Regions from separate parts of the Paenibacillus sp. IHBB 10380 genome, predicted to be linked through region 3. Evidence: a T-box and tRNA genes for the amino acid it is inferred to sense, from the RefSeq annotation. Region 3 holds a T-box; the other regions hold tRNA genes.
What was found. The T-box of region 3 lies ahead of UB51_RS02230 (valine--tRNA ligase). A T-box ahead of a tRNA ligase gene usually reads a tRNA of that ligase, here a tRNA-Val.
Positions count from the first base shown of each region.

Region 1: it encodes a tRNA-Val, which carries the amino acid that the T-box ahead of UB51_RS02230 (valine--tRNA ligase) is inferred to sense. The anticodon was not compared.
Region 2: it encodes a tRNA-Val, which carries the amino acid that the T-box ahead of UB51_RS02230 (valine--tRNA ligase) is inferred to sense. The anticodon was not compared.

Region 1 is NZ_CP010976.1:4,052,355-4,062,693, forward strand. Features, by position in the region: gene UB51_RS18320 (DNA alkylation repair protein) at 1-181, opposite strand, end outside; gene UB51_RS18325 (DNA-3-methyladenine glycosylase family protein) at 212-829, opposite strand; gene fabV (enoyl-ACP reductase FabV) at 1,136-2,329, opposite strand; gene UB51_RS18335 (stalk domain-containing protein) at 2,549-3,661, opposite strand; tRNA gene UB51_RS18340 (tRNA-Leu) at 3,828-3,909, opposite strand; tRNA gene UB51_RS18345 (tRNA-Arg) at 3,918-3,994, opposite strand; tRNA gene UB51_RS18350 (tRNA-Leu) at 4,015-4,100, opposite strand; tRNA gene UB51_RS18355 (tRNA-Cys) at 4,113-4,186, opposite strand; tRNA gene UB51_RS18360 (tRNA-Gly) at 4,196-4,270, opposite strand; tRNA gene UB51_RS18365 (tRNA-Gln) at 4,277-4,351, opposite strand; tRNA gene UB51_RS18370 (tRNA-His) at 4,365-4,440, opposite strand; tRNA gene UB51_RS18375 (tRNA-His) at 4,490-4,565, opposite strand; tRNA gene UB51_RS18380 (tRNA-Trp) at 4,595-4,668, opposite strand; tRNA gene UB51_RS18385 (tRNA-Tyr) at 4,679-4,763, opposite strand; tRNA gene UB51_RS18390 (tRNA-Thr) at 4,771-4,846, opposite strand; tRNA gene UB51_RS18395 (tRNA-Phe) at 4,875-4,950, opposite strand; tRNA gene UB51_RS18400 (tRNA-Asp) at 4,977-5,054, opposite strand; tRNA gene UB51_RS18405 (tRNA-Met) at 5,085-5,161, opposite strand; tRNA gene UB51_RS18410 (tRNA-Val) at 5,211-5,286, opposite strand; tRNA gene UB51_RS18415 (tRNA-Glu) at 5,359-5,433, opposite strand; tRNA gene UB51_RS18420 (tRNA-Ser) at 5,479-5,570, opposite strand; tRNA gene UB51_RS18425 (tRNA-Asn) at 5,574-5,649, opposite strand; rRNA gene UB51_RS18430 (23S ribosomal RNA) at 5,755-8,684, opposite strand; rRNA gene UB51_RS18435 (16S ribosomal RNA) at 9,053-10,339, opposite strand, start outside.
Region 2 is NZ_CP010976.1:4,249,408-4,259,746, forward strand. Features, by position in the region: gene sigW (RNA polymerase sigma factor SigW) at 1-182, opposite strand, end outside; gene ppc (phosphoenolpyruvate carboxylase) at 363-3,164, opposite strand; tRNA gene UB51_RS19285 (tRNA-Gly) at 3,506-3,579, opposite strand; tRNA gene UB51_RS19290 (tRNA-Pro) at 3,595-3,668, opposite strand; tRNA gene UB51_RS19295 (tRNA-Arg) at 3,677-3,753, opposite strand; tRNA gene UB51_RS19300 (tRNA-Gly) at 3,771-3,845, opposite strand; tRNA gene UB51_RS19305 (tRNA-Leu) at 3,855-3,938, opposite strand; tRNA gene UB51_RS19310 (tRNA-Lys) at 3,953-4,028, opposite strand; tRNA gene UB51_RS19315 (tRNA-Gln) at 4,033-4,107, opposite strand; tRNA gene UB51_RS19320 (tRNA-Val) at 4,160-4,235, opposite strand; tRNA gene UB51_RS19325 (tRNA-Glu) at 4,263-4,337, opposite strand; tRNA gene UB51_RS19330 (tRNA-Thr) at 4,349-4,424, opposite strand; tRNA gene UB51_RS19335 (tRNA-Asn) at 4,427-4,502, opposite strand; rRNA gene rrf (5S ribosomal RNA) at 4,509-4,625, opposite strand; rRNA gene UB51_RS19345 (23S ribosomal RNA) at 4,726-7,655, opposite strand; tRNA gene UB51_RS19350 (tRNA-Ala) at 7,889-7,964, opposite strand; tRNA gene UB51_RS19355 (tRNA-Ile) at 7,986-8,062, opposite strand; rRNA gene rrf (5S ribosomal RNA) at 8,106-8,222, opposite strand; rRNA gene UB51_RS19365 (16S ribosomal RNA) at 8,352-9,907, opposite strand.
Region 3 is NZ_CP010976.1:533,598-543,936, forward strand. Features, by position in the region: gene hemB (porphobilinogen synthase) at 1-497, shown strand, start outside; gene hemL (glutamate-1-semialdehyde 2,1-aminomutase) at 528-1,829, shown strand; gene UB51_RS02220 (RluA family pseudouridine synthase) at 1,826-2,725, shown strand; gene UB51_RS02225 (LysM peptidoglycan-binding domain-containing protein) at 2,854-4,062, shown strand; T-box leader at 4,184-4,448, shown strand; gene UB51_RS02230 (valine--tRNA ligase) at 4,509-7,175, shown strand; gene UB51_RS02235 (bifunctional folylpolyglutamate synthase/dihydrofolate synthase) at 7,212-8,588, shown strand; gene murC (UDP-N-acetylmuramate--L-alanine ligase) at 8,596-9,960, shown strand; gene UB51_RS02245 (SPOR domain-containing protein) at 10,097-10,339, shown strand, end outside.

The sequences.
Region 1 (10,339 bases), 2.3 Mb from region 3:
CACTTTGAGCATGTTCTATATAGATACGCCAATCTCCCTTTGCGATTTTTTTTGCCAATTTACGCAGCTCCGGCAGACGAACCCCCACAACATTATTAACATTCGGGATAAGTGCAGAGGCGAACTTTTGATACTCCTCATCCACCAATTCAAATATCTGTACTCTAATCGTTTTGTCCACTTCATGTACTCCTTGTCGCTTAATTTCTACTTATTCAAATGAGATGGTCCACAGGTATATAGAAGCAACTGAACCCAGAGGTGAATATCTTAGACGATATTCTTCAAACTGCTCTTGTGAAAGTTCACTTAGACCATACAATTTCATCATTCCGCGGCGAATGGCTATATCCCCCCAACTGATTACATCAGGGCGTTCCATTGCATTAATAAGCATCATTTCTGCCGTCCATTTACCAACTCCATTTAAGGTTATCAATTTCCTGACGACCTCGCCATCTGATAGAACATACAGTTCATCCAAATCAAATGCGCCTTGTTCAATCATACGGGCAACATTTTGAATGCAAACCGCCTTTTTCATCGTCATCCCACATCGTTGGATATCATCGGCTGTCTGTATGGCTATATTTTGCGGAGTTATCTCACCAAATCGATCCTGTATCCTTGTCCAAATCTTGTGGACCGCCTTCACAGAAATAAGCTGGCCTACAATGGCATAGACGAGCGCCGTGAACAGATCGGGAATAATGACACGCTCAACCTTGCCCATTCGAGCTATCGCTACCCCCAGTGTTACATCCACGCTTGTAAGATAGTCCATTTCTTCTTGTCCATATTCAAAATATTTTGTTTTAACGGTTTGCATCGAATTCCCCTCTGTATATCTGCTATTCCCTAGTGGCAATCTCGAGACCTCCCACTTGATATCTATATACTCACTGATTAATTACTATAGCATTACTATACCTCACCAGGCTCCAAATGTACGTATAGCCGAATAAGATAGCAAAGTAACGAAATTCAATCTCATAATATAAAAAAGATGACTCCTGAACCATTCAGAAGTCACCTCTCAGTCGTTTATATAGCTTTGTTAGTCCATCCTATGTTCACAACCAGAACACCGTTCAAGGGACCATTTGCGCCCCTTTGAACAGTGACGTTACCTGTATTAACGAAGATTCGGAATGTCTACCTCTGGATTCGTATCGACTTCGTAGTCTACGCCGTCGGTTTCAAAGCCAAAGAGTTGGAAGAACTCCTTGCGGTACCCTTCCAGATCAGAAAGGTCATACACGTTATTCGTCTCTAGCTCTGACCACAACTTCGTGACCTCAGCTTGAATTTCCGGCTTCATTTCCCAATCATCAACACGGATTAAACCTCTTCCATCTACAAGCGTCTCCTTCGATCCATTATAGAGTCGATCAGAGAACAACCGATACATTTGCTCGATACAGCCTTCGTGGATACCCTGTTCCTTCATAACTTTGTAAAGAGCAGCAATGTATAAAGGTACTACAGGGATAGCTGAGCTGGATTGTGTTACGAGTGCTTTATTCACTGACACAAATGCGCGTCCGCCGTGAGTTCCAAGCTTCTCGTGAAGTCGTTTCGCTGTTGCTTCCAAATCATTTTTGGCATAACCAATCGTTCCTTCACGATATACAGCGTGTGTAATTTCTGGTCCAATATACGAATAAGCAACGGTAGTTGCACCTTCTGCTAGCACACCAGCCTGTTCAAGCTCATCTATCCACATTTCCCAGTCCTCACCGCCCATTACAGCAATCGTTTGGCGAATTTCCTCTTCACTCGCAGGCTCGATCGTTGTTTCCGTTACTTCGCCATTGTGGAAATTGACGGTTTTATTCGTATAGGTTTCACCAATCGGCTTAATGACAGAAGAGAATGTCTCGCCTGTTTTTGGATGTGTGCGGCGCGGTGATGCCACACTATAGATAACCAAATCAATTTTTCCAAGCTCGGTGCGGATCAAATCAATCGTTTTTTCTTTAATCTCATCGGAGAAAGCGTCTCCCACGATACTGAATGATTGACGGTTAGCTTCTTTGGCAGCTTCCTCAAACGCAGCGGAATTGTACCAACCTGCAGAAGCTGTGCGTGCACCCTCTGCAGCTTTGTCGAAATAAACGCCGACCGTGTTAGCCCCAGCAGCAAATGAAGACACGATTCTAGAAGCCAGTCCATAGCCTGTAGAAGCGCCTATCACAAGCACATTACGTGGGCCTTCGATAGCTGGTTGGGATTTTACATAGTCGATTTGACGCTGTACTTGTTTAGCACAGCCTTCCGGATGTGCAGTCGTACAAATAAAGCCTCGTGTTTTAGGTTGAATAATCAAATTAAGTAATTCCTTCCTATAGTAAAATTTTCTAGTATTCCTTGATGCAGAACATTTATATCCTATTTTACCGATTACCCGCGATAAAGCAAAGGGGGAGCGTTGATTAAGGAGAATATTTTTGAGATTTGAGCCATTTTTAAGAGCACTCCTTTATAAAAAGACTCTTGAGCAACTGCAGCTCAAGAGTTTTTATCAGTAAATAGCTTATTCACTTAACTATTCCATAATGGCTTCATCGTTGCTAATAACAATTTGTGCTTCAAATACGTACGCATGATTCATGCCAACCACAGTCTTGAAAAAGCTCAAAGGAACAAAAGCGTTATTCCCAACCAATTGTGGAGAAGCCCCTAATTGAATAGAAGTCGCACTGGAATTCTTGTAGTTATCCTCACCTATTTTTAATGAAGCAACCTCACCAAACATAATACTCTTCAGCTTATTATTCCAAGTAAGGTCATATTCTAGAGCTTCAGCAATGGCTCGAAGTGGAACCATAACCGTCCCACCTTCATTGATGAATGCTGCTGGAGCTTTGATTATTTTGTCATTCACGACGATCTCCATAGTAGAAACATCTCCAATCATTGTAGACATTTCCTCATCCGTTAATTGATGAATGGGAGGCACTTCTTTTTCGAATAATACAACAATTTTCGTTGGAGTTGTTTGTGCTGGAATACTTCTTGTTGATATGCCGTATGAAACAACAAGTTTTCTGTTTGTGAGTTCACCTTCAAAAGCCTTCCCATCCTGGGACACCACTGTGGTCTGATCTGATTTATTCAGCTGCAGCGAATGATCAGCGCTAACCAGATCCTTGTCAAATAAATCTACCTTTATATTCTCATCTTTAGGATGATTAGCTGTAATAACTTTAACATTGTATTGAGCTGGATAAATTAAAATCATCGGTGCATTTGCTTCATAGTAACCGGTAATTGTGGAGCCCTCAGCAAGTTCAATTACATTTGCTAGATAGGTGTCAGTAGATATTACAAAGTTGGCTATGCCACCCTCTGCATTTTCAACTAGCACGTACTTCGTACCTGCAACACCTTCAACATCACTTATTTTCTTCACCGTTCCTGTGAAAGAATTGTAATATGACTGATTTTCTACCTGTCTGTCACCTATAGGCATAGTTTCATTTATTGACATAATTTCTTTTATAGGCACAATTTCCTTAGCTTGTACCCCATTGTTACTAGAGGGTAAATCATTGGCAGCGTTAGCTGTTACTGCGAGGAGAGAAAATACAGCCAGAGATAATAAGCCTGCAAATAACTTTTTAGAAATTCTAATAAGAAACGAAAAAGAAGAGGTCACTTGTACCCCTACCGTTATTATTAATAGTTCATATATTCTTCTAGTTACAGATCATTGCTGAATTACGGTAATTTACATCTCTAATAAGAATCAAGTATATTTACTAATAACAGAAAAAAGGTTTATAAAATCGCTTCGAAAAGCAATCTTATAAACCTTTTTTGTATACCGATGGCCGGACTCGAACCGGCAAGCCTCTCGGCACCGCATTTTGAGTGCGGCGTGTCTGCCAATTCCACCACATCGGCGTAATTCATGGTGCGCCCTAAGAGATTCGAACTCCTGGCCTTTTGATTCGTAGTCAAACGCTCTATCCAGCTGAGCTAAGGGCGCATATTTTATTAATTAATTAATGCGGAAGACCAGACTTGAACTGGTACGATAGTCACCTACCGCAGGATTTTAAGTCCTGTGCGTCTGCCGATTCCGCCACTCCCGCATATTAAATTAATGGAGGCGCCACCCAGATTTGAACTGGGGATAAAGCTTTTGCAGAGCTGTGCCTTACCACTTGGCTATGGCGCCGTACAAAAATGGAGCGGACGACGGGAATCGAACCCGCGACCCTCGCCTTGGCAAGGCGATGCTCTACCGCTGAGCCACGTCCGCATATAATGGCTGGGGATATAGGATTTGAACCTATGCATGACGGAGTCAAAGTCCGTTGCCTTACCGCTTGGCTAATCCCCAACATTAGAATTAATGGGGCGACTGATGGGACTTGAACCCACGAATGCCGGAACCACAATCCGGTGCGTTAACCCCTTCGCCACAATCGCCATATTATTATCTACATCATAGTGAAACAGAACAACTCATTCAAAAAAATGGGGCGACTGATGGGACTTGAACCCACGAATGCCGGAACCACAATCCGGTGCGTTAACCCCTTCGCCACAATCGCCATGTTATTATCTACATCATAAATTTCTTTGGCAGGGGCAGCAGGAATTGAACCCACACCAACGGTTTTGGAGACCGTTGTTCTACCTTTAAACTATGCCCCTATAAAAGAAATGGTGGAGGATGATGGATTCGAACCACCGAACTCGTAGAGAGCAGATTTACAGTCTGCCGTGTTTAGCCACTTCACTAATCCTCCAAAACAATGGTGCCGGCGAGAGGACTTGAACCCCCAACCTACTGATTACAAGTCAGTTGCTCTACCAGTTGAGCTACACCGGCGCACCAAATATTCAATTTACAATGAAAATGGTGGCTCGGAACGGAATCGAACCGCCGACACAAGGATTTTCAGTCCTTTGCTCTACCGACTGAGCTACCGAGCCATATTGAAATATCACTACTATAAAAATGGCGGAACCGACGGGATTCGAACCCGCGATCTCCTGCGTGACAGGCAGGCATGTTAGACCGACTACACCACGGTTCCACATATTCTATTCCTTAGCAAAGGAATAATTGGTTGCGGGGGCAGGATTTGAACCTGCGGCCTTCGGGTTATGAGCCCGACGAGCTACCGGGCTGCTCCACCCCGCGTCATTTACAAAATATTTAATTTCATCCATATATCCAGTAGAGGATCGTATGGTGGAGGCTGAGGGGATCGAACCCCCGACCCTCTGCTTGTAAGGCAGATGCTCTCCCAGCTGAGCTAAGCCTCCATTAAATAGATGAATATTATCATATCACATATATCGAGTTTAAAGCAAGCTTCTTTTCGATATTAATAAATATGGTGACCCGTATGGGATTCGAACCCATGTTACCTCCGTGAAAGGGAGGTGTCTTAACCCCTTGACCAACGGGCCTAAAAGTTTTACGAAGTAAAGCTCGCTTCGTAAGCATAAATACTATGGCGGAGAGAGAGGGATTCGAACCCTCGAGACGCTTTTGGCGCCTACACGATTTCCAATCGTGCTCCTTCGGCCAACTCGGACACCTCTCCATATGGCTCCCCGAACAGGGCTCGAACCTGTGACAACTCGATTAACAGTCGAGTGCTCTACCAACTGAGCTATCAGGGAATATAACTATTATTCAAGGTTTAATCCTTGAAAACTAGATACGAAACGAATTTGCAATGTTAAAACAGCATATGCTTCCGAAGTAGTTTCACTTCATGAAACTTTTAGGATAAGCCCTCGACCGATTAGTATTGGTCAGCTCCATGCATTACTGCACTTCCACCTCCAACCTATCTACCTCGTCGTCTTCAAGGGGTCTTACTAATTGGGAAATCTCATCTTGAGGGGGGCTTCACGCTTAGATGCTTTCAGCGTTTATCCCGTCCGCACGTAGCTACCCAGCTATGCTCCTGGCGGAACAACTGGTACACCAGAGGTGCGTCCATCCCGGTCCTCTCGTACTAAGGACAGCTCCTCTCAAATTTCCTGCGCCCACGACAGATAGGGACCGAACTGTCTCACGACGTTCTGAACCCAGCTCGCGTACCGCTTTAATGGGCGAACAGCCCAACCCTTGGGACCTACTTCAGCCCCAGGATGCGATGAGCCGACATCGAGGTGCCAAACCTCCCCGTCGATGTGGACTCTTGGGGGAGATAAGCCTGTTATCCCCAGGGTAGCTTTTATCCGTTGAGCGATGGCCCTTCCATGCGGTACCACCGGATCACTAAGCCCGACTTTCGTCCCTGCTCGACTTGTAGGTCTCGCAGTCAAGCTCCCTTCTGCCTTTGCACTCTTCGAATGATTTCCAACCATTCTGAGGGAACCTTGGGGCGCCTCCGTTACTCTTTAGGAGGCGACCGCCCCAGTCAAACTGCCCACCTGACACTGTCCCCGAACCGGTTTACGGTCCTAGGTTAGAACCTAGATACGATCAGGGTGGTATCCCAACGGCGCCTCCGTAGAAGCTTGCGCTCCTACTTCTCAGGCTCCCACCTATCCTGTACAGATCGTACCCAAATCCAATATCAAGCTGCAGTAAAGCTCCATGGGGTCTTTCCGTCTTGTCGCGGGTAACCTGCATCTTCACAGGTATTAAAATTTCACCGGATCTCTCGTTGAGACAGCGCCCAAGTCGTTACGCCATTCGTGCGGGTCAGAATTTACCTGACAAGGAATTTCGCTACCTTAGGACCGTTATAGTTACGGCCGCCGTTTACTGGGGCTTCGGTTCATAGCTTCGGGTTACCCCTAACCACTCCCCTTAACCTTCCAGCACCGGGCAGGCGTCAGCCCGTATACTTCGCCTTGCGGCTTCGCACAGACCTGTGTTTTTGCTAAACAGTCGCTTGGGCCTTTTCACTGCGGCCCCCTCGTGCTATTCACACTACCGGGGCACCCCTTCTCCCGAAGTTACGGGGTCATTTTGCCGAGTTCCTTAACGAGAGTTCTTCCGCGCGCCTTAGAATACTCTTCTCGCCTACCTGTGTCGGTTTGCGGTACGGGCACCTTCTCCTGGTTAGAGGCTTTTCTTGGCAGTGTGAGATCATGACCTTCGCTACTATAATTTTCGCTCCCCATCACAGCCCAGCCTTCATGATGTGCGGATTTGCCTACACATCAGCCTCACTGCTTAGACGGACACTTCCATCAGTCCGCGTCACTACCCTGCTGCGTCACCCCATTACTCATAACGGATTACGGTGGTACAGGAATTTCAACCTGTTGTCCATCCACTACGCCTTTCGGCCTCGCGTTAGGTCCCGACTTACCCTGAGAGGACGAGCCTTCCTCAGGAAACCTTGGGCTTTCGGCGGATCAGATTCTCACTGATCTTTTCGTTACTTATACCGGCATTCTCACTTGTATGCTGTCCAGCGCTCCTTACGGTACACCTTCAACCTGCATACAACGCTCCCCTACCCCTGATGCAAAGCATCAAGCCATAGCTTCGGTGGCGTGTTTAGCCCCGTTACATTTTCGGCGCAGAGTCACTCGACCAGTGAGCTATTACGCACTCTTTCAATGGTGGCTGCTTCTAAGCCAACATCCTGGTTGTCTGTGCAACTCCACATCCTTTCCCACTTAACACACACTTGGGGACCTTAGCTGATGGTCTGGGCTGTTTCCCTTTCGACAATGGATCTTAGCACTCACTGTCTGACTCCCGGAATTCGAGTCTATGGCATTCGGAGTTTGACTGAGTTTGGTAACCCTTGCGGGCCCCGCACCCAATCAGTGCTCTACCTCCACGACTTATTTCCGAGGCTAGCCCTAAAGCTATTTCGGGGAGAACCAGCTATCTCCGAGTTCGATTGGAATTTCTCCGCTACCCCCACCTCATCCCCGCATTTTTCAACATGCGTGGGTTCGGGCCTCCAGTGCGTGTTACCGCACCTTCACCCTGGACAGGGGTAGATCACTCGGTTTCGGGTCTACGTCCACGTACTAAAATTCGCCCTATTCAGACTCGCTTTCGCTGCGGCTCCGGCTTCTCACCTTAACCTTGCACGGGAACGTAACTCGCCGGTTCATTCTACAAAAGGCACGCCATCACCCATAAATAGGGCTCTGACTTTTTGTAAGCACACGGTTTCAGGTTCTATTTCACTCCCCTTCCGGGGTGCTTTTCACCTTTCCCTCACGGTACTGTTTCACTATCGGTCGCTAGGTAGTATTTAGCCTTAGCAGATGGTCCTGCTAGATTCATACGGGGTTTCACGTGCCCCGCACTACTCGGGATCCGTCTCGGAGGGATTAGACTTTTGGTTACAGGGCTTTTACCTTCTATGCCGGGCCTTTCCAGACCTCTTCACCTAACCTAATCCTTTGTAACTCCATGTGAGACGTCCCACAACCCCAAAGAGCAAGCTCCTTGGTTTGGGCTGTTCCGCGTTCGCTCGCCGCTACTGACGGAATCACTATTGTTTTCTCTTCCTCAGGGTACTTAGATGTTTCAGTTCCCCTGGTCTGCCTCTACATTCCCTATGTATTCAGGAATGAGTAACTGCGAATTACCACAGCTGGGTTTCCCCATTCGGACACCCCCGGATCAAAGCTTGCTTACAGCTCCCCGAGGCAGTTTCGTTGTTCGCCACGTCCTTCATCGGCTCCTAGCGCCTAGGCATCCTCCGTGTGCTCTTAGTAGCTTAACCATTTCGCTCATTTGTTGCGCTGTCCGCTCTCTTGTCCGTTCATTTCATCTATTGAGTGAACCCATTAGAGGTTGAAATGAACTCCCAAAGGATCGATCATCACATCAAATTCGCTAGCTACCTTTACACTTCATTCAATTCATAATGAGTTGAATGTTAAATATAAAAGAATGTTCTAAATCGTAAATTCGTTTCGTTATCTAGTTTTCAAGGATCAAAGTCATTTCTACAAGAGAAATAACATAGTTGAAAGATTGCTCTTTCAAAACTGACAACGAGTGAGGAAATATTCATGGAATCTATTGTTCCATAAGTCTTATCTTGACTCTTAGTTGAATGTTTCCGTTGCAGGAAACGATTCTCCATAGAAAGGAGGTGATCCAGCCGCACCTTCCGATACGGCTACCTTGTTACGACTTCACCCCAATCATCTACCCCACCTTCGGCGGCTGGCTCCCTTGCGGGTTACCCCACCGACTTCGGGTGTTGTAAACTCTCGTGGTGTGACGGGCGGTGTGTACAAGACCCGGGAACGTATTCACCGCGGCATGCTGATCCGCGATTACTAGCAATTCCGACTTCATGCAGGCGGGTTGCAGCCTGCAATCCGAACTGAGACCGGCTTTGGTGGGATTGGCTCCATCTCGCGATTTCGCAGCCCGTTGTACCGGCCATTGTAGTACGTGTGTAGCCCAGGTCATAAGGGGCATGATGATTTGACGTCATCCCCACCTTCCTCCGGTTTGTCACCGGCAGTCTGTTTAGAGTGCCCACCATAATGTGCTGGCAACTAAGCATAAGGGTTGCGCTCGTTGCGGGACTTAACCCAACATCTCACGACACGAGCTGACGACAACCATGCACCACCTGTCTCCTCTGTCCCGAAGGCCGCCACTATCTCTAGTGGATTCAGAGGGATGTCAAGACCTGGTAAGGTTCTTCGCGTTGCTTCGAATTAAACCACATACTCCACTGCTTGTGCGGGTCCCCGTCAATTCCTTTGAGTTTCAGTCTTGCGACCGTACTCCCCAGGCGGAGTGCTTAATGTGTTAACTTCGGCACCAAGGGTATCGAAACCCCTAACACCTAGCACTCATCGTTTACGGCGTGGACTACCAGGGTATCTAATCCTGTTTGCTCCCCACGCTTTCGCGCCTCAGCGTCAGTTACAGCCCAGAGAGTCGCCTTCGCCACTGGTGTTCCTCCACATATCTACGCATTTCACCGCTACACGTGGAATTCCACTCTCCTCTTCTGTACTCAAGTCACCCAGTTTCCAGTGCGACCCGGGGTTGAGCCCCGGGATTAAACACCAGACTTAAATGACCGCCTGCGCGCGCTTTACGCCCAATAATTCCGGACAACGCTTGCCCCCTACGTATTACCGCGGCTGCTGGCACGTAGTTAGCCGGGGCTTTCTTCTCAGGTACCGTCACTCCAAGAGCAGTTACTCTCCTGAATCTTCTTCCCTGGCAACAGAGCTTTACGATCCGAAAACCTTCATCACTCACGCGGCGTTGCTCCGTCAGACTTTCGTCCATTGCGGAAGATTCCCTACTGCTGCCTCCCGTAGGAGTCTGGGCCGTGTCTCAGTCCCAGTGTGGCCGTTCACCCTCTCAGGTCGGCTACGCATCGTCGCCTTGGTGAGCCGTTAC
Region 2 (10,339 bases), 2.1 Mb from region 3:
AAGTTTTTAAACACACGTAAAAAAGTTTCCTGCACTACATCTTCTGCCTCATGACGGTTGTTCAGCATCCGATAAGCCAAATGAAAAATTTTGTCTTTGTATAAATCCACAATTTCTGCAAATGCCTGTTGATCACCCTTTAGGGCTAGTTTCGTTAATCTATTCTCTAATTGATCCAACATAGTTTCCCCCAGACTTGCTGATGGGTATTTGTATTAATTTAAAACAACATTAAAATCGTAATTCATGTGCCAATAAAAAGCAATACCCTCGTGTATAGTTAAACAAAAAAAGCCGAAGATTCCTTAGTAGGAACCCTCGGCTCTCGTACTCCGTCTTCGTGCTATTCTCACGTTCTCGGATCAGCCCGTATTTCGAAGTCCTGCTGCGATTCCATTAATCGTTAAAAGAACCTCACGTAGCAGCTCACTATTATCTTCACCTTGATCTCTAATTTCACGAAGCTCACTAAGAAGTTGAACTTGTAAATAACTAAGCGGATCAACATAAGGATTACGAAGTTTAATGGACTCTTGGATGACAGGAACATTATCTAAGATTTCTTTTTGACCTGTAATTTTGAGAATCAGGTCAGATGTCAACTTAAATTCTTCTTCTATTTGACCAAAAATACGTTGCCGATATGATTCTTCCTTAGTCATATTAGCATACTCTTTGGCAATAATTAGATCTGCCTTAGCAATAGCCATTTGCAACGTATCAATTAATGACGTAAAAAATGAGAAGTTAGCATACATCTCTTGGAGTACCTTAAGGTTCTCCTCTTTATTCTGATAGAAACTCTGTAGACCTGTACCTGCAGCATACCATGCAGGCAGCAAGTACCGACTTTGTGTCCAAGCAAACACCCATGGAATGGCACGCAAGTCTTCAAACCGATCACTATTCTTACGCTTGGAAGGACGCGAACCAATATTTAGTTCACCAACCTCAGGTAAAGGTGTGGACTCTTTGAAGAAGGTAAGGAAGTCAGGATCACGGAATATCAAATCTTGATACTTATGAAGAGAGACTTCAGAAATACCCTTCACAATCTCATCCCATTCATCTTCTTGCTTCTCGTATGCCTCATCATGGGAAGAACGAGCATTAATGGCAGCTGTCACAAGAGCCGCTGTTGCTTGATCTAAGCTTCTATAAGCAATCCCCTGTAAAGAGTATCTAGAAGAGATAACCTCACCTTGCTCAGTGATCTTGATTCCTCCACCGACAGTAGAAGCAGGCTGTGCCAGGATGCTTCGGTTTAGAGGCATACCTCCACGACCTAACGCACCTCCACGACCATGGAAGAACTTCAATTTCACATCAAATTCATCCGCTGCTGTTGTAATATCCTTCAATGCTACACGAAGCTCCCAGTTTGCCGTGACAGCTCCACCATCTTTATTACTATCTGAATACCCAAGCATAATCTCTTGAAGGTCATTCATAGCACTTACACCTTGTCGATAAATCGGCATGCTAAGTACTGTTCTCATAATATCTGGCGCGGCATGTAAATCCTCAATTGTCTCAAACAAAGGCACTGCTTGCAGCGTACAAGTTACCGTATTATCAGCATTTTGTCGGAATAGACCTACTTCCTTGGCAAATACCATGACTTCCAAAATATCACTAGCTCCCTGAGCCATACTTATTAGATATTTAGAGATACATTCTGCACCGAATTCCTGTTGAGCCTCATACACTGTACGGTATACATTCAGACATTCTTTCGTACTTTCACTGTAATGATGATAGGGTGAAGTAATCGGCCTTGGATCATTCAACAGCTTATTAAGTAATTCTATTTTTTCATTTTCCGTTAATTCAGCATAATGATGTGAAATCTCCATTTTGGATAGGACTTCAGACAACGCATTCTCGTGTTCTTGACTATGTTGACGAATATCCAAAGATGCGGTATGAAATCCGAATAGTTCCACTTGACGAATTAACTTCTTAATGTAAGTATCCGCGACATAATCTGCATAGTGGTGACGTAGACTCCGATCAATAATGTTAAGATCATTAATGAACTCTAAAGGTGTAGCATAACGTTCTGCCGTTTCCTTCTTACTCTCATCAAGCACATTTTTAATCTTAGTCATCATATATACTAATTTGATACGGTAGGGTTCGTTTTCATTATGCCAGATGTAATTTTTACTCAAAGAGACAACAGATTGATCTTCTAATATAGACTCTTCAAGCTCGGTTGAAACAGTAACAATGGACGTACTGAAGCTGAGAAACTTCATAAATTCCTTCATAATACGTTCGTATTCACGCACCGCTAGCTTTCTTTGCATGTTAAGAGTCTGCCAAGTAATATCAGCAGTCACTGAAGGATTACCATCTCTGTCTCCACCAATCCAGGATCCAAAACGGAGATACGTTGGAACATGCCAATTGTGCCCCGGGTAATATTTACTGAGACAGCGTTCCATTTCTTGATAAACATCCGGTAGAACGTGAAAAAGGGTTTCGTGGAAATAGTACATTCCATGTCTAACTTCATCAAGCACCGTTGGTTTACGATCACGTAGCTCATCAGTTTGCCATAAAGTAATAACTTCATTAAGAAGCTTCTCACGCAATTGTTCCCGTTCACGGAACGTAAGAGTTGGATTGTCTAGCAGCATTACATCTTCTGAAATTCGCTTATGAATATCCAGAATTGCTCTACGCATAGCTTCTGTAGGGTGAGCAGTCATGACTAGTTCAAGTGAAAGTCCTTCAATAATCTCCTGTACCTCTTGATACGTGAAATTACGTTCTTTTAGATCTTGAATTGCACATTCGATAGATCCTGGTTGTACCGTTTCACCTGCGGAACGTTCATAATCACGCTTTCTGCGAATGCGGTGATTCTGTTCAGCAATATTGACCAATTGAAAATAGATCGCAAATGCTCGAATCACCTGATGACGTGTGTCTGGCTTCAATGTTTCAATGGTTTCCTTAAAGTCAGCAAACAAATCTGGCAAGAATACGGAACGTAAAGATTTACTAGTTTCACGGATCTTTTCAACTATATCTAAAAGTTCATTGCCCCCTTGATGGACCAATACCTCTCCTAGAATGTTCCCAAGAAACCGTACGTCACGCCGCAATAGGTTATTGGAGCTACTTTTACTTGCGGTTACAGTCAGTTCAGTCATGTTTCTCCCCCCGTCTTATCCCAATTCAATAGCTATCTATTTATGACACCTTCTTAGTATCATACAATAAAATTCAAGTAAAATCTTTATATTTTTTACATTTAGAACTATTTGTTTAATGTATTTATATTTATAATCTCTGATTTTAATTCATCATCAAAAGAGCGCCTCTTGATAAACTTCATTGTTAGATTACATCCAAAGGAAATATTCAGACTTATTTCCTTTATATACTCATAATAATTATGCATAAGTTAATCAAAGAATGAACCTTCATACTCTCATTAGATTATGCACTCAGAATATACAAAAAAAAGCCTCTCGGCTTCATATAATATAGTTGGAGCGGGTGATGGGAATCGAACCCACGCTATCAGCTTGGAAGGCTGAAGTTCTACCATTGAACTACACCCGCATAAACAATTAAATATCGGGACGACACGATTTGAACATGCGACCCCCTGGTCCCAAACCAGGTGCTCTACCAAGCTGAGCTACGTCCCGAAGAAAAATGGTGCGCCCTAAGAGATTCGAACTCCTGGCCTTTTGATTCGTAGTCAAACGCTCTATCCAGCTGAGCTAAGGGCGCGTATTACATGGTGCAAATGGAGCGGACGACGGGAATCGAACCCGCGACCCTCGCCTTGGCAAGGCGATGCTCTACCGCTGAGCCACGTCCGCATAATAAAATGGTGCGCGTGGAGGGACTTGAACCCCCACGTCATAAACGCTAGATCCTAAGTCTAGTGCGTCTGCCAATTCCGCCACACGCGCACACTTAATAAAAATGGTGAGCCATGAAGGATTCGAACCTTCGACACCCTGATTAAAAGTCAGGTGCTCTACCAACTGAGCTAATGGCTCTTAATGGCTGGGGATATAGGATTTGAACCTATGCATGACGGAGTCAAAGTCCGTTGCCTTACCGCTTGGCTAATCCCCATAAGTAAATTATTTGTATTGTGCCCATATCTACAATAATCATAAGTGTAAAATGGTGGAGGCTGAGGGGATCGAACCCCCGACCCTCTGCTTGTAAGGCAGATGCTCTCCCAGCTGAGCTAAGCCTCCATACACATTCAAAATATTAATAATAATTGGTGACCCGTATGGGATTCGAACCCATGTTACCTCCGTGAAAGGGAGGTGTCTTAACCCCTTGACCAACGGGCCTAAATGCCTTGTGGAGCTCTCAACCGGATTCGAACCGGTGACCTCATCCTTACCATGGATGCACTCTACCTACTGAGCTATGAGAGCAATGGCTCCCCGAACAGGGCTCGAACCTGTGACAACTCGATTAACAGTCGAGTGCTCTACCAACTGAGCTATCAGGGAAAATCCGCTTGGCGACGTCCTACTCTCCCAGGACCCTGCGGTCCAAGTACCATCGGCGCTGGAGGGCTTAACGGTCGTGTTCGGGATGGGTACGTGTGGAACCCCTCCGCTATCGCCACCAAACGGTATTTACAAGGTTTAATCCTTGAAAACTAGATACGAAACGAATTTGTAATGTTAAAACAGCATATGCTTCCGAAGTAGTTTCACTTCATGAAACTTTTAGGATAAGCCCTCGACCGATTAGTATTGGTCAGCTCCATGCATTACTGCACTTCCACCTCCAACCTATCTACCTCGTCGTCTTCAAGGGGTCTTACTAATTGGGAAATCTCATCTTGAGGGGGGCTTCACGCTTAGATGCTTTCAGCGTTTATCCCGTCCGCACGTAGCTACCCAGCTATGCTCCTGGCGGAACAACTGGTACACCAGAGGTGCGTCCATCCCGGTCCTCTCGTACTAAGGACAGCTCCTCTCAAATTTCCTGCGCCCACGACAGATAGGGACCGAACTGTCTCACGACGTTCTGAACCCAGCTCGCGTACCGCTTTAATGGGCGAACAGCCCAACCCTTGGGACCTACTTCAGCCCCAGGATGCGATGAGCCGACATCGAGGTGCCAAACCTCCCCGTCGATGTGGACTCTTGGGGGAGATAAGCCTGTTATCCCCAGGGTAGCTTTTATCCGTTGAGCGATGGCCCTTCCATGCGGTACCACCGGATCACTAAGCCCGACTTTCGTCCCTGCTCGACTTGTAGGTCTCGCAGTCAAGCTCCCTTCTGCCTTTGCACTCTTCGAATGATTTCCAACCATTCTGAGGGAACCTTGGGGCGCCTCCGTTACTCTTTAGGAGGCGACCGCCCCAGTCAAACTGCCCACCTGACACTGTCCCCGAACCGGTTTACGGTCCTAGGTTAGAACCTAGATACGATCAGGGTGGTATCCCAACGGCGCCTCCATAGAAGCTTGCGCTCCTACTTCTCAGGCTCCCACCTATCCTGTACAGATCGTACCCAAATCCAATATCAAGCTGCAGTAAAGCTCCATGGGGTCTTTCCGTCTTGTCGCGGGTAACCTGCATCTTCACAGGTATTAAAATTTCACCGGATCTCTCGTTGAGACAGCGCCCAAGTCGTTACGCCATTCGTGCGGGTCAGAATTTACCTGACAAGGAATTTCGCTACCTTAGGACCGTTATAGTTACGGCCGCCGTTTACTGGGGCTTCGGTTCATAGCTTCGGGTTACCCCTAACCACTCCCCTTAACCTTCCAGCACCGGGCAGGCGTCAGCCCGTATACTTCGCCTTGCGGCTTCGCACAGACCTGTGTTTTTGCTAAACAGTCGCTTGGGCCTTTTCACTGCGGCCCCCTCGTGCTATTCACACTACCGGGGCACCCCTTCTCCCGAAGTTACGGGGTCATTTTGCCGAGTTCCTTAACGAGAGTTCTTCCGCGCGCCTTAGAATACTCTTCTCGCCTACCTGTGTCGGTTTGCGGTACGGGCACCTTCTCCTGGTTAGAGGCTTTTCTTGGCAGTGTGAGATCATGACCTTCGCTACTATAATTTTCGCTCCCCATTACAGCCCAGCCTTATTGATGTGCGGATTTGCCTACACATCAGCCTCACTGCTTAGACGGACACTTCCATCAGTCCGCGTCACTACCCTGCTGCGTCACCCCATTACTCATAACGGATTACGGTGGTACAGGAATTTCAACCTGTTGTCCATCCACTACGCCTTTCGGCCTCGCGTTAGGTCCCGACTTACCCTGAGAGGACGAGCCTTCCTCAGGAAACCTTGGGCTTTCGGCGGATCAGATTCTCACTGATCTTTTCGTTACTTATACCGGCATTCTCACTTGTATGCTGTCCAGCGCTCCTTACGGTACACCTTCAACCTGCATACAACGCTCCCCTACCCCTGATGCAAAGCATCAAGCCATAGCTTCGGTGGCGTGTTTAGCCCCGTTACATTTTCGGCGCAGAGTCACTCGACCAGTGAGCTATTACGCACTCTTTCAATGGTGGCTGCTTCTAAGCCAACATCCTGGTTGTCTGTGCAACTCCACATCCTTTCCCACTTAACACACACTTGGGGACCTTAGCTGATGGTCTGGGCTGTTTCCCTTTCGACAATGGATCTTAGCACTCACTGTCTGACTCCCGGAATTCGAGTCTATGGCATTCGGAGTTTGACTGAGTTTGGTAACCCTTGCGGGCCCCGCACCCAATCAGTGCTCTACCTCCACGACTTATTTCCGAGGCTAGCCCTAAAGCTATTTCGGGGAGAACCAGCTATCTCCGAGTTCGATTGGAATTTCTCCGCTACCCCCACCTCATCCCCGCATTTTTCAACATGCGTGGGTTCGGGCCTCCAGTGCGTGTTACCGCACCTTCACCCTGGACAGGGGTAGATCACTCGGTTTCGGGTCTACGTCCACGTACTAAAATTCGCCCTATTCAGACTCGCTTTCGCTGCGGCTCCGGCTTCTCACCTTAACCTTGCACGGGAACGTAACTCGCCGGTTCATTCTACAAAAGGCACGCCATCACCCATTAATAGGGCTCTGACTTTTTGTAAGCACACGGTTTCAGGTTCTATTTCACTCCCCTTCCGGGGTGCTTTTCACCTTTCCCTCACGGTACTGTTTCACTATCGGTCGCTAGGTAGTATTTAGCCTTAGCAGATGGTCCTGCTAGATTCATACGGGGTTTCACGTGCCCCGCACTACTCGGGATCCGTCTCGGAGGGATTAGACTTTTGGTTACAGGGCTTTTACCTTCTATGCCGGGCCTTTCCAGACCTCTTCACCTAACCTAATCCTTTGTAACTCCATGTGAGACGTCCCACAACCCCAAAGAGCAAGCTCCTTGGTTTGGGCTGTTCCGCGTTCGCTCGCCGCTACTGACGGAATCACTATTGTTTTCTCTTCCTCAGGGTACTTAGATGTTTCAGTTCCCCTGGTCTGCCTCTACATTCCCTATGTATTCAGGAATGAGTAACTGCGAATTACCACAGCTGGGTTTCCCCATTCGGACACCCCCGGATCAAAGCTTGCTTACAGCTCCCCGAGGCAGTTTCGTTGTTCGCCACGTCCTTCATCGGCTCCTAGCGCCTAGGCATCCTCCGTGTGCTCTTAGTAGCTTAACCATTTCGCTCATTTGTTGCGCTGTCCGCTCTCTTGTCCGTTCATTTCATCTATTGAGTAAACCCATTAGAGGTTGAAATGAACTCCCAAAGGATCGATCATCACATCAAATTCGCTAGCTACCTTTACACTACATTCAATTCATAATGAGTTGAATGTTAAATATAAAAGAATGTTCTAAATCGCAAATTCGTTTCGTTATCTAGTTTTCAAGGATCAAATTAAATCAAATTTTTGGTGGAGCCAAGCGGGATCGAACCGCTGACCTCCTGCTTGCAAGGCAGGCGCTCTCCCAGCTGAGCTATGGCCCCATGGGATATTATTAAATTGAATGGTGGGCCCTAGTGGACTCGAACCACCGACCTCACCCTTATCAGGGGTGCGCTCTAACCAGCTGAGCTAAGGGCCCATAAGAATAAAAAACTCTCATGGGTAAAACCCATAAGGGTTGCGCTTGGCAGCGTCCTACTCTCCCAGGACCCTGCGGTCCAAGTACCATCGGCGCTGGAAGGCTTAACGGTCGTGTTCGGGATGGGTACGCGTGGGACCCTTCCGCTATCGCTACCAAACGCATTACAGAAAGATTGCTCTTTCAAAACTGACAACGAGTGAGGAAATATTCATGGAATCTATTGTTCCATAAGTCTTATCTTGACTCTTATATGAATGTTTCCGTTGCAGGAAACAATTCTCCATAGAAAGGAGGTGATCCAGCCGCACCTTCCGATACGGCTACCTTGTTACGACTTCACCCCAATCATCTACCCCACCTTCGGCGGCTGGCTCCCTTGCGGGTTACCCCACCGACTTCGGGTGTTGTAAACTCTCGTGGTGTGACGGGCGGTGTGTACAAGACCCGGGAACGTATTCACCGCGGCATGCTGATCCGCGATTACTAGCAATTCCGACTTCATGCAGGCGGGTTGCAGCCTGCAATCCGAACTGAGACCGGCTTTGGTGGGATTGGCTCCATCTCGCGATTTCGCAGCCCGTTGTACCGGCCATTGTAGTACGTGTGTAGCCCAGGTCATAAGGGGCATGATGATTTGACGTCATCCCCACCTTCCTCCGGTTTGTCACCGGCAGTCTGTTTAGAGTGCCCACCATAATGTGCTGGCAACTAAGCATAAGGGTTGCGCTCGTTGCGGGACTTAACCCAACATCTCACGACACGAGCTGACGACAACCATGCACCACCTGTCTCCTCTGTCCCGAAGGCCGCCACTATCTCTAGTGGATTCAGAGGGATGTCAAGACCTGGTAAGGTTCTTCGCGTTGCTTCGAATTAAACCACATACTCCACTGCTTGTGCGGGTCCCCGTCAATTCCTTTGAGTTTCAGTCTTGCGACCGTACTCCCCAGGCGGAGTGCTTAATGTGTTAACTTCGGCACCAAGGGTATCGAAACCCCTAACACCTAGCACTCATCGTTTACGGCGTGGACTACCAGGGTATCTAATCCTGTTTGCTCCCCACGCTTTCGCGCCTCAGCGTCAGTTACAGCCCAGAGAGTCGCCTTCGCCACTGGTGTTCCTCCACATATCTACGCATTTCACCGCTACACGTGGAATTCCACTCTCCTCTTCTGTACTCAAGTCACCCAGTTTCCAGTGCGACCCGGGGTTGAGCCCCGGGATTAAACACCAGACTTAAATGACCGCCTGCGCGCGCTTTACGCCCAATAATTCCGGACAACGCTTGCCCCCTACGTATTACCGCGGCTGCTGGCACGTAGTTAGCCGGGGCTTTCTTCTCAGGTACCGTCACTCCAGGAGCAGTTACTCTCCTGAATCTTCTTCCCTGGCAACAGAGCTTTACGATCCGAAAACCTTCATCACTCACGCGGCGTTGCTCCGTCAGACTTTCGTCCATTGCGGAAGATTCCCTACTGCTGCCTCCCGTAGGAGTCTGGGCCGTGTCTCAGTCCCAGTGTGGCCGTTCACCCTCTCAGGTCGGCTACGCATCGTCGCCTTGGTGAGCCGTTACCTCACCAACAAGCTAATGCGCCGCAGGTCCATCTGTAAGTGACAGATTACTCCGCCTTTCAACATCTCCTCAGGAGAGGAAATGTATTATCCGGTATTAGCTACCGTTTCCGGTAGTTATCCCAGTCTCACAGGCAGGTTACCTACGTGTTACTCACCCGTCCGCCGCTGAGTATTAGGAGTGCAAGCACTCCATCAACTCCGCTCGACTTGCATGTATTAGGCACGCCGCCAGCGTTCGTCCTGAGCCAGGATCAAACTCTCCAATAGAGATGAATTTTAAATTTGCTTTGCAACAATTTCAAAATCATCTGGAGATGAATGTCAGATCAACTTTGCAGCGACCGGACATTCATCGAATGAAAAGAGCGATATGCTCATTTTGAAACAAACTGGCGAGAATTTGCATTCTCTACCAAATGATTTCTCATTTGTTTTGATTTCACTTTCGTGAAATCGACTCACTCGTTGTTCAGTTTTCAAAGATCAATTCCTCTTTCGTCATCACCAGTTGTTCTCTGCGACAACTTCTATATCATATCATGCTTGCATAGTATTTTGCAAGAACTTTTTTTTAAAAAGTTTCAAGCTACTATTTATTGACCTGTCTAGCTTGTGGCCACTCACTTAAGGAAGCGAGAATTAATTTATCATATTTCTACTAAATTAGTCAACCCTTTTTTTAAATAATTTGAAAGTATA
Region 3 (10,339 bases):
TTATTGCACCTTCTAACATGATGGATGGATTCGTACAAGCCATACGTAGTGGGTTGGATGAAGCGGGATTTCTAAATGTTCCCATTATGTCTTATTCGGTTAAATATGCTTCTGCGTTCTATGGTCCGTTTCGTGAAGCCGCAGACTCAGCTCCTCAATTTGGAGATCGCAAAACCTATCAAATGGACCCTGCGAATGTCAGAGAAGCGCTTAGAGAAGCGGAATCAGACGTACTTGAAGGTGCCGATATGTTAATGGTTAAGCCTGCGCTCGCTTATTTAGATGTCATGCGTATGATCAAAGATCAATTCGATCTGCCATTAGTTGCTTATAATGTTAGTGGTGAGTACTCCATGGTTAAGGCTGCGGCGCTACAGGGGTGGATTAACGAGAAAGCGATTGTGCAAGAAATGTTGACAGGAATGAAGCGTGCAGGAGCAGATATCATCATCACATATTTTGCTAAAGATTCAGCTCGCTGGTTACTTGAACGATAAATTTACTTAGAGATGATAGGAGTGTTGAGAATGAGCAATGGTTCTGGTATTCGTAAGGAAGAGGCTTCGCGAACAGCTTTTGAAGAAGCTAAACAATATATTCCAGGTGGAGTGAATAGCCCCGTACGTGCGTTTAAAAGTGTTGGGTTAACGCCCATCTATGTTGAGCGCGGTGAAGGCTCAACCATTTATGATATAGACGGAAATAGTTTCATAGATTACGTCTGCTCTTGGGGGCCCTTAATTATGGGACATGCTCATCCTGAGGTTATCTCAGCGATTCGTGAGACAGCCTTGAATGGCACAAGTTTCGGTGCACCTACCTTAATTGAGACGGAAATGGCGAAGCTAGTCTGTGAACGTGTTCCGTCCATTGATATTGTTAGAATGGTCAGTTCAGGTACTGAAGCGACAATGAGCGCGATCCGTTTATCACGTGGTTATACGGGAAGAAGTAAAATTTTGAAATTTGAAGGTTCTTATCATGGACATGCAGATAGTCTTCTTATCAAAGCAGGATCCGGCGTTGCAACGCTTGGATTGCCAGACAGTCCTGGTGTACCTGAAGGTGTGGCAACGAACACGATCACTGTTCCTTATAACGATCTAGAATCTGTTAAGGTGGCATTTGAACGCTTTGGAGAAGAGCTAGCTTGCGTTATCGTTGAACCTATAGCCGGAAATATGGGGGTTGTACCTCCTTTACCTGGGTTTTTACAAGGGTTACGTGATATCACTAGTCAGTACGGTTCCTTATTAATCTTTGATGAAGTGATGACGGGATTCCGTGTCGATATGAACTGTGCACAGGGACTGTTCGGAATTACGCCAGATTTGACTTGCCTTGGTAAGGTTATTGGCGGAGGTCTACCTGTAGGGGCTTATGGTGGCAAAAGAGAGATCATGGAGCAAATATCGCCAACGGGACCTATTTATCAAGCCGGGACACTTAGTGGTAATCCTTTGGCTATGATTGCAGGATATACGACGCTTAAGTTGCTTACACCAGAAGTGTATGAGCAATTAGAAGTGCGTGCTGCGCGCTTGCAGGCCGGATTAGAGAGCAATGCTCAGAAGATAGGAGTCCCGATCACCATTAACCGTGTAGGTTCGATGGTATGTCCATTCTTTACAGATAGCGACGTTATTAACTTCGATATAGCTAAGAATTGCAATACGGATCACTTCCGTCGTTATTTTGCCGCTATGGTCCAAAATGGTGTTAGTGTAGCGCCTTCTCAGTTCGAAGGAATGTTTGTGTCAGCTGCTCATAGTGTTGAGGATATTGATATGACGATTGCGGCCAATTATAAGGCTCTCGAAAGCCTTTGAGTCATCTAGCGAATGCGAACCGGCGAGGGGAATGGCTGGAGTTGATTCCAGGTAAAGCCATCTCAAGTGCAGAGAACGCTGACACGGCTGTATTGGAGTGGTTACTTCATACAGCAGAGATGCCTGAGAAGCTGCTAAATCGTCTTAAACATGAGAAGAAGATTCAATGGAAAGGCGACAGGATACAAATACATCTTTTTTCACCTCAGCTTCTAGGAGTTGAACCTGTTTGGCAGGACCTTGGGGTTCTGTATGAGGATGATTTTTGCTTAGTTGTACACAAGCCGGCAGGGATGTCTATTCACCCCGATGGTCGTGTAGGGTTGGTCACGCTTGATCATGTTGTGGCCGCACATTATCAGGCTACGGGTCAAGAAGTGACAGTAAAGCATATTCATCGATTGGATCAGGATACAACAGGTCCTGTGCTTTATGCTAAGAATGAATGGGCTCAATTAAAGCTGGATGAGAATATGCGAGATAAGAGAATCGACCGTAAATATGTTGCTTTCGTACAAGGAAACGTTAAACAGAATTTATCTTTGATAGATCTTGCCATTGGTAAAGATAGACATCATGCACAGCGTCGTCGTATTTCGCCCACAGGGCAGTCAGCGATTACACATGTTCAGCTAGAGGAACTATTCAAGGAAGCAAGTCTTGTTCGTCTTAGACTGGAGACAGGAAGAACGCATCAAATTCGTGTCCACTTAAGTCATGTGGGGCATCCGCTCATTGGGGATGTATTGTATGGTGGCAATACTACTTTAATGACAAGACAGTCGCTACATGGTGAAAGGTTAGCTTTTACCCATCCATTAACCAAAGAATATATCGAGATTGAGGATCCGTGGCCTGAAGATATGCGCAAATTACACAATCTTTTAAGAGCGTAAAAGGATAACGTTAAAAGAGTCATGCTCTCCTTTTTATAGCATATAAATAAAATGAGTTAACAATATTGGGCTCATGCCGTGAGTAGACTCATGGTTATAAGAATATGCCAAAAAGGAGGACGTTAACTGTGTTTGACCAGTCCTACGGTTTGCGCTTTGATATTTATGAACGTATACAACTATCGGACAATGTTGCAGGAATTGCAGAACTAGAGGAGATTGAATTACTTCCGCATATTCAGGTGATCAGTCAAGAAGACCAAGCTACGCTAAGGGGTCATTTACTTCTGAACGGTTTGTATAGGGGAGAAGGTGAAGAGGACGTGACTCAACGTTTGGAACACTTTATTCCTGTTGAAATTACTGTTCCTTTGAGCCGCGTTACTTCGATTGATGAAATCGCTGTAGAGATTGAGAATTTTGACATCGATCTTCTATCTACGCGGAGTCTTAACATTACAGGTGTTCTTTCATTACGCGGGATTGAGGCTCCACCTAATGATCGAGCAGCATGGGATGCCGAGGAGTTTACGGTTGTGCACGCTCCAGATTGGTCTGTAGAACAGGATGCAACTGCTCAATCTGCCTCACAAAACAACACCCTCTTAGAGCAGTCAGAAGAACTGAAATATGCTGATGAGGTAAAAGAGAGCGCGGTCTCTGTTCCTGAGCACTGGGCAAATGAGGACGTACCTGACACATCCGTATTACATACGGAGAATCAATTCATTGATGCTGATAGGTCTAAGCAAGTATCTAATGTGTGGCATTTCGAACCCGAAGATGAGACGGAATTGATATATCCTGAAATCGACATGAATTTAGTGGATGCAGAAGTGAGTGGAGAGAACCTTTATGGTGGCATATCCGTACATTCACTAGAGAACGATAACTCAGAAGAAAGTGATCATTCTTTTGCAAGCACGCCAGGAATCGCATCTACTGAGTCAAATGATGAGAAATCGGAGGTGCGGATCGCTGTAGGGAGTAAGCAACAGCTCACAGCGGAAGCGAAAGAGAACTTTGGGTTGTCGTCTATTCTGTCATCTAGTCGTTCTATGAGAGACTTAGAGCAGCAAGCTCAGGAAGTGCAACAATTAGCAGAAGAGATTGAACTGGATAAAGCGGCGGTTGAGGATGTCCAATGGAAAAGCCTTTTCTTGGGAAGCTCAGCAGAGAAAAGCCCATTTAGTAAGGTTCGGTTATGTATCGTACAAAAGGAAGAGACGATTGATATGATTGCAGATCGATATCAGATGAGCTCACGTGAGCTACTTCTGTACAACCGCTTGTCAGAGCAGACGATTGAAGAGGGGCAAGTACTTTATATTCCATGATTGTTGGATTGGCCTCTTATTTGGCGAAGAACCCCGTACATTATTGATGTACGGGGTTCTTCGTAATATTGAGAAGTTGACTAAGAACATCTAGCAAGTTATTATGGAGTAGAGTATTTAATAAGAAACTGTGAACGGGAAGAGTAGTTAGAATGCCCATCAGAGAGCGGAATTGCAGCGCTGAGAGATTCCGTTGGATGCAGACTAGTGAAAGTCACCCTGGAGTTGCCTATTTGAGCCTACGTGCATTTATGTGCATATTGATAGGGTAGAATAAGCCGGTTGCAGCCGTTATCTGTATGAGTGTCGCGTTTGATTAGGGAGAGTTTGCCTGATATTCGCGAAACAAAGGTGGTACCGCGAAAGAGTAACCTTTCGTCCTTTGAGGACGAAAGGTTTTTTTGTGTTTTGGATATGATGATTATATGTAATGGAGGTAAATAATAATGACTGATAATGAATCGAAGATGACTGCTGAGATGCCGACTACGTACGATCCTAAGGCAGCCGAGCAGAAATGGTACAAATACTGGATAGATAATAACTTCTTCCAAGCTGGACAACGTCCAGATGCGGAGAGCTATACGATTGTTATTCCACCACCAAATGTGACGGGAATGCTTCATATTGGTCACGCCTTAGACTTTACATTGCAGGACATTCTTGTCCGCACCAAGAGAATGCAAGGATATGACACACTATGGTTACCAGGTACGGATCATGCGGGGATTGCTACTCAGACCAAAGTAGAGCAAAAACTGCGTGAGCAGGGTATATCTCGTTATGATTTAGGCCGTGAAAAGTTTCTGGAACAAGTATGGGAATGGAAAGATCAGTATGCAAATACGATCCATGAACAATGGGCTAAGATGGGATTATCTTTAGACTATTCTAAAGAACGTTTCACCCTAGATAAAGGGTCATCTAAAGCAGTACGTGAAGTATTCGTTAAACTGTATAATAAAGGGTTGATTTACCGTGGTAAATATATTATTAACTGGGACCCTGTTGCTAGAACAGCGCTATCTGACATTGAAGTAGAATACAAAGAAGTACAAGGGCATCTCTACCACTTAACCTATCCACTCAAAGATGGAAGTGGCCACATCACTGTAGCTACTACACGCCCAGAGACGATGTTAGGAGACACTGCTGTTGCTGTCCATCCTGAGGATGAGCGTTACAGTCATCTGATCGGTCAGATGCTTGTGTTGCCCATTGTAGGCCGTGAAATTCCTATTATTGCAGATGAATATGTTGAGAAAGATTTCGGTAGCGGTGCTGTGAAGATAACCCCTGCACATGATCCGAATGATTTCGAAGTAGGACTTCGCCACAATTTACCTCAAATTACCGTTATGGATGAGAGCGGTAAGATGAATCAACAGGCTGGTCCATATCAAGGTCTAGATCGTACAGAATGTAGGAAACAGATTGTTAAAGATTTGCAAGAATCAGGCGTTCTTAATGAAATTGAGGACCATGTTCACCAAGTAGGACACAGTGAGCGTTCAGGAGCTGTAGTAGAGCCTTATTTGTCTACGCAATGGTTCGTTAAGATGAAACCACTGGCTGAGAAGGCTATTGAAGCTCAGAAATCAGGGAACGGCGTTAATTTCGTTCCAGATCGATTTGATAAGGTATATTTGCAATGGATTGAGAACATACGCGATTGGTGTATTTCAAGACAACTATGGTGGGGTCATCGTATTCCAGCTTGGTATTGTGAGTCATGTGGCGAGCTACATGTTGCTCATGAGGATGTATCGGTCTGTTCCAAATGTGGAAGTACTGAACTACAACAAGACAATGATGTGCTTGATACGTGGTTCAGCTCGGGATTGTGGCCTTTCTCTACATTAGGCTGGCCGGATACAACAGAAGACTTGAAGCGGTACTATCCAATCGATGTACTCGTAACGGGTTATGATATCATTTACTTCTGGGTAGCTCGGATGATATTTACAGCTCTGGAGTTCACTGGAGAAATTCCGTTTAAAGATGTGCTTATGCATGGACTTGTAAGGGACGCTGATGGACGTAAGATGTCCAAGTCACTCGGAAACGGAGTAGATCCGCTAGATGTGATCGATCAATATGGCGCTGACGCTATGCGCTACATGATTTCAACCAGTAGTACACCAGGGCAAGATTTACGTTTCCGCTTGGAGAAGGTTGAACAAGCTCGGAATTTTGCTAACAAAATATGGAACGCTTCTCGCTTCGCTCTCATGAACTTAGAAGGATTCACATATGATGATATTGATATCACGGGTGACTTAAAGACGGCAGATCGCTTCATATTGCATCGTTTGAACGAAACTTCGCGCGATATTACGCGTCTAATAGATGCTTACGAGTTTGGTGAGACAGGTCGATTGCTCTATAATTTCATTTGGGATGATCTTTGCGACTGGTATATTGAATTCGCCAAGCTCTCTTTATATGGAGAAGACGAAGTATCCAAGAAGAAAACCCAATCTGTTCTTAGCTTTGTATTAGATCGGACACTACGTCTGATTCATCCATTCATGCCGTTTATCTCCGAGGAAATATGGCAGCACCTTCCGCATTCAGGTGATACGATCACTTTGGCTGAGTGGCCTAAGTACGATGCATCCTTTGAGAATGATTTAGCGATTACCGAAATGAATACGCTGATGGATATCATTCGGACAGTTCGTAATGTACGAGCAGAAGTAAATGTACCTATGAGTAAAAAGGTAGAGCTGATCATTAAAGCAGGAGATACCAACGTACTCAACATTATTAGCCGGAATGAAGAATATGTGCAGCGTTTCTGTAACACATCGAGCTTTCAAGTAGGTGTAGATATTCCAGCACCAGATAAAGCGATGTCTGCTGTCGTAACAGGAGTTGAGATATATTTACCACTAGCAGGCTTGATTAATATCGATGAAGAAATTGTACGACTTGAGAAAGAAGTACAATTGTTGGATAGTGAAGTTGATCGTGTGGAGAAAAAACTGAGTAATCAGGGATTCGTGTCCAAAGCACCTGCTAAGGTGATTGAGGAAGAACGTGCCAAACAAGCGGATTATTCGGATAAACGTAGTAAAGTGTTAGCAAGAATTGAAGAATTAAAAGGCTAATGAAACATTAATTTATGGATCTGAAGGTGAGAATGCATGGGGGATCATCTTGGAGCTGAACTTCAGACTCCTTTGACAACATATAAAGAAGCGGTCGATTGGATTAATGGCTTAATTCCTTTTGGAATCAAGCCAGGATTGTCACGAATGGAAATGATGATGGACCTATTAGGTCATCCTGAACGTAGACTCAAATTTATACATGTTGCTGGAACCAATGGGAAAGGCTCAACATGTGCTTTTTTGACCTCTGCACTTTTACAAGCAGGGTATTCCGTGGGGACATTCACATCCCCATACATCACGAAGTTTACCAATCGTTTTCAGTACAATGGTGAAGATATTCCTGAAGAAACCTTGTTAGAGCTTGCAAATCGACTTCATCCAATAGTAGACAGACTTTCAAATACACCTGAGGGTTCGCCCACGTTTTTTGAAATATCTACAGCACTCGCTGTGCTTTATTATGCAGAGATATGTGTGCCCGATGTGGTCGTATGGGAGACGGGTCTTGGGGGAAGGCTGGATGTTACGAACATAGTGAATCCGGTAGTTTCTGTCATTACGAATGTGGGAATGGATCATACAGATATTCTCGGAGACACACTAACGCAGATTGCTTCTGAAAAGGCAGGGATTATTAAACCAGGTGTGCCGGTTGTTAGTTGTGCTGAGCAACCTGAGGTGATAGAAGTGCTGAGAGAAACAGCTGCTAGAAATAAGTCGACGTTATATCTTGCGGGCGAGCAATTTAAGGTTGAGCGTACTGACTATGAGGGAGGATTACAATCCTTTCAGTTTGACGGACCCTTTCGCGAACTCAAGATCGAAATCTCCATGAAGGGTGAGCATCAGGTCGCTAATGCTGCGGGGGCTATGATGGTGCTTGAGTTGCTACGTCAATATAGTGCCTATGTCATGGATGATGAAGATATACTCAAAGGTTTCAGAGATACATTCTGGGCAGGGCGTCTAGAAGAGCTTGGAAGTTCCCCAAGAATTGTTGTAGATGGTGCACACAATCCTGAAGGGGCAATGACTCTGGCGAAGAGTCTTCCGCAACATTATAAATATCGATCATTAAATTTGATGATGGGGATGCTTTCTAATAAGCATCATGAATCATACATGAAGCATATACTACCTATAGTGGATACCTTGATTCTAACTGAACCTAATTTCCGTAAAAAAATGGATGTACATTTATTATTGGATATTGTGGAACGGCTTAAGCTTGATTACGCTAAACCGAACTTGCAAATTATAGTTGAACCAGATTGGAAACAGGCATTAGAAATATTGAAGTTACGGACGGAAGAGGAGGATCTTGGGGTGATATCCGGTACACTGTACTTAATTGCCGACGTGCGGGGATCTCTCTTAAATCAATCCGATTCTGAAAAAGGTTGGTGAATAACTGTTGAATACTTCAGAACATGTTCATTTTATCGGTATTGGTGGCTACGGGATGAGCGCCATTGCACGAGTCATGTTAGAGATGGGTTGTACAGTCACGGGTTCTGACGTGGCTTCACAAGAATTAACAGAGAAATTGGCTGCCAAAGGAGCCAAAGTATATATTGGGCATAAAGCAGAGCAAGTACATGGTGCTGATCTGGTTGTATATTCAACTGCATTGTCTAAAGATAATGTAGAAATAGTGGAGGCAGAGAACCTTAGCATTCCAGTCTTGCATCGTTCTCAAATGCTTGCCAGACTACTAAATGAACGTAAAGGTGTCGCCGTTGCAGGAGCGCATGGAAAAACAACAACCTCTTCTATGATAGCGCTCGTAATGGAGAAGTGTGGTGTTGACCCGACCTACATTATTGGCGGGGAAATTATGAACATGGGTACAAACGCCAAGGCGGGTCAAGGAGAACATGTGGTAGCTGAAGCAGATGAGAGCGATGGTTCTTTCCTTCAATATCACCCATGGCTTGGTGTTGTAACGAACATTGAAGCAGATCACTTGGAGAATTATAACAGTGACTTTGAGCAGCTCAAAGGGGCATACGTCCAATTTTTGAATCAAATTAGGAAGGAAGGAACAGCTGTTCTATGTGGTGATGATCACATTATTCAGTCGATTCTTCCAAGTCTGGATTGCAACATAACGACGTATGGTATCAAGTCAGAAGCTGACTATATGGCGAGCGACATTGTTCTTGGAGACCGTTGTGCTTCTTTTACTATGAGTTATTCAGAGAATGTGCTGGGTAGGGTAGAATTATCCGTACCGGGTCTTTATAATATTTACAATGCTATGGCTGCTGTAGTTGTCTGTTTAAAGGCAGGAATTCCTTTCGCTTCTATTGTGGAAGCTATTTCTGAATTTCATGGAGCGAAGCGGCGTTTTCAAGTATTAGGTGAACAGAACGGTATTCTCATTATTGATGATTATGCGCATCACCCAACAGAAATCGAGGCCACGATTAGTGCTGCTAAGGCTACAGGTAAGCGAATTATAGCTGTATTTCAGCCTCAACGATATAGTCGAACTTTTTTCTTGCTTGATGCTTTCAGCCGGGCTTTTAGTGAAGCGGATGAAGTCATTATTACAGATATCTACTCACCAGCTGGTGAATTGCAAATCGAAGGTATACATTCAGCTAAATTAGTTGAGCTCATTGTACAGAATAGTAACGCAGGCGCTAGATACCTTCCTACTAAGGAAGAAGTACTAGAAGATCTGAAGAAACGGGTAACATCTGGAGACTTGGTCCTAACGATGGGAGCAGGCGATATCTGGAAAGTTGGCGCTGAGCTGGCTAAAGATATGTAATAATAAGTACAAAAAGGCAAGTCAAGGTTAACACCCTTGACTTGCCTTTTTGAATTTATAACAGTGAGTGAACATATCTTCTTGTAATCTATCATATATCTAATACTAGAAGATGAGACAAGGTGAGGTGTTCACGGTGAATAAAGCAAAAATGACATTTCGGTTTGATGAAGGAAAACGACTACCAGATCTTTATGAGGATAGGGAGTTAGAGCTGATACAGGGAAAGGAACAATTCTCAAATGAAGCTCCTAAGAAGCATACATCTTCCCATATCACAGTATTACCTGAATCGATGGAAGGTTGGGGAGATCCATTTAGTAAAAGGGATAATTGGGAAGAGATGTTGACGCACGGTAACCTTGAGCAACTAAATGAT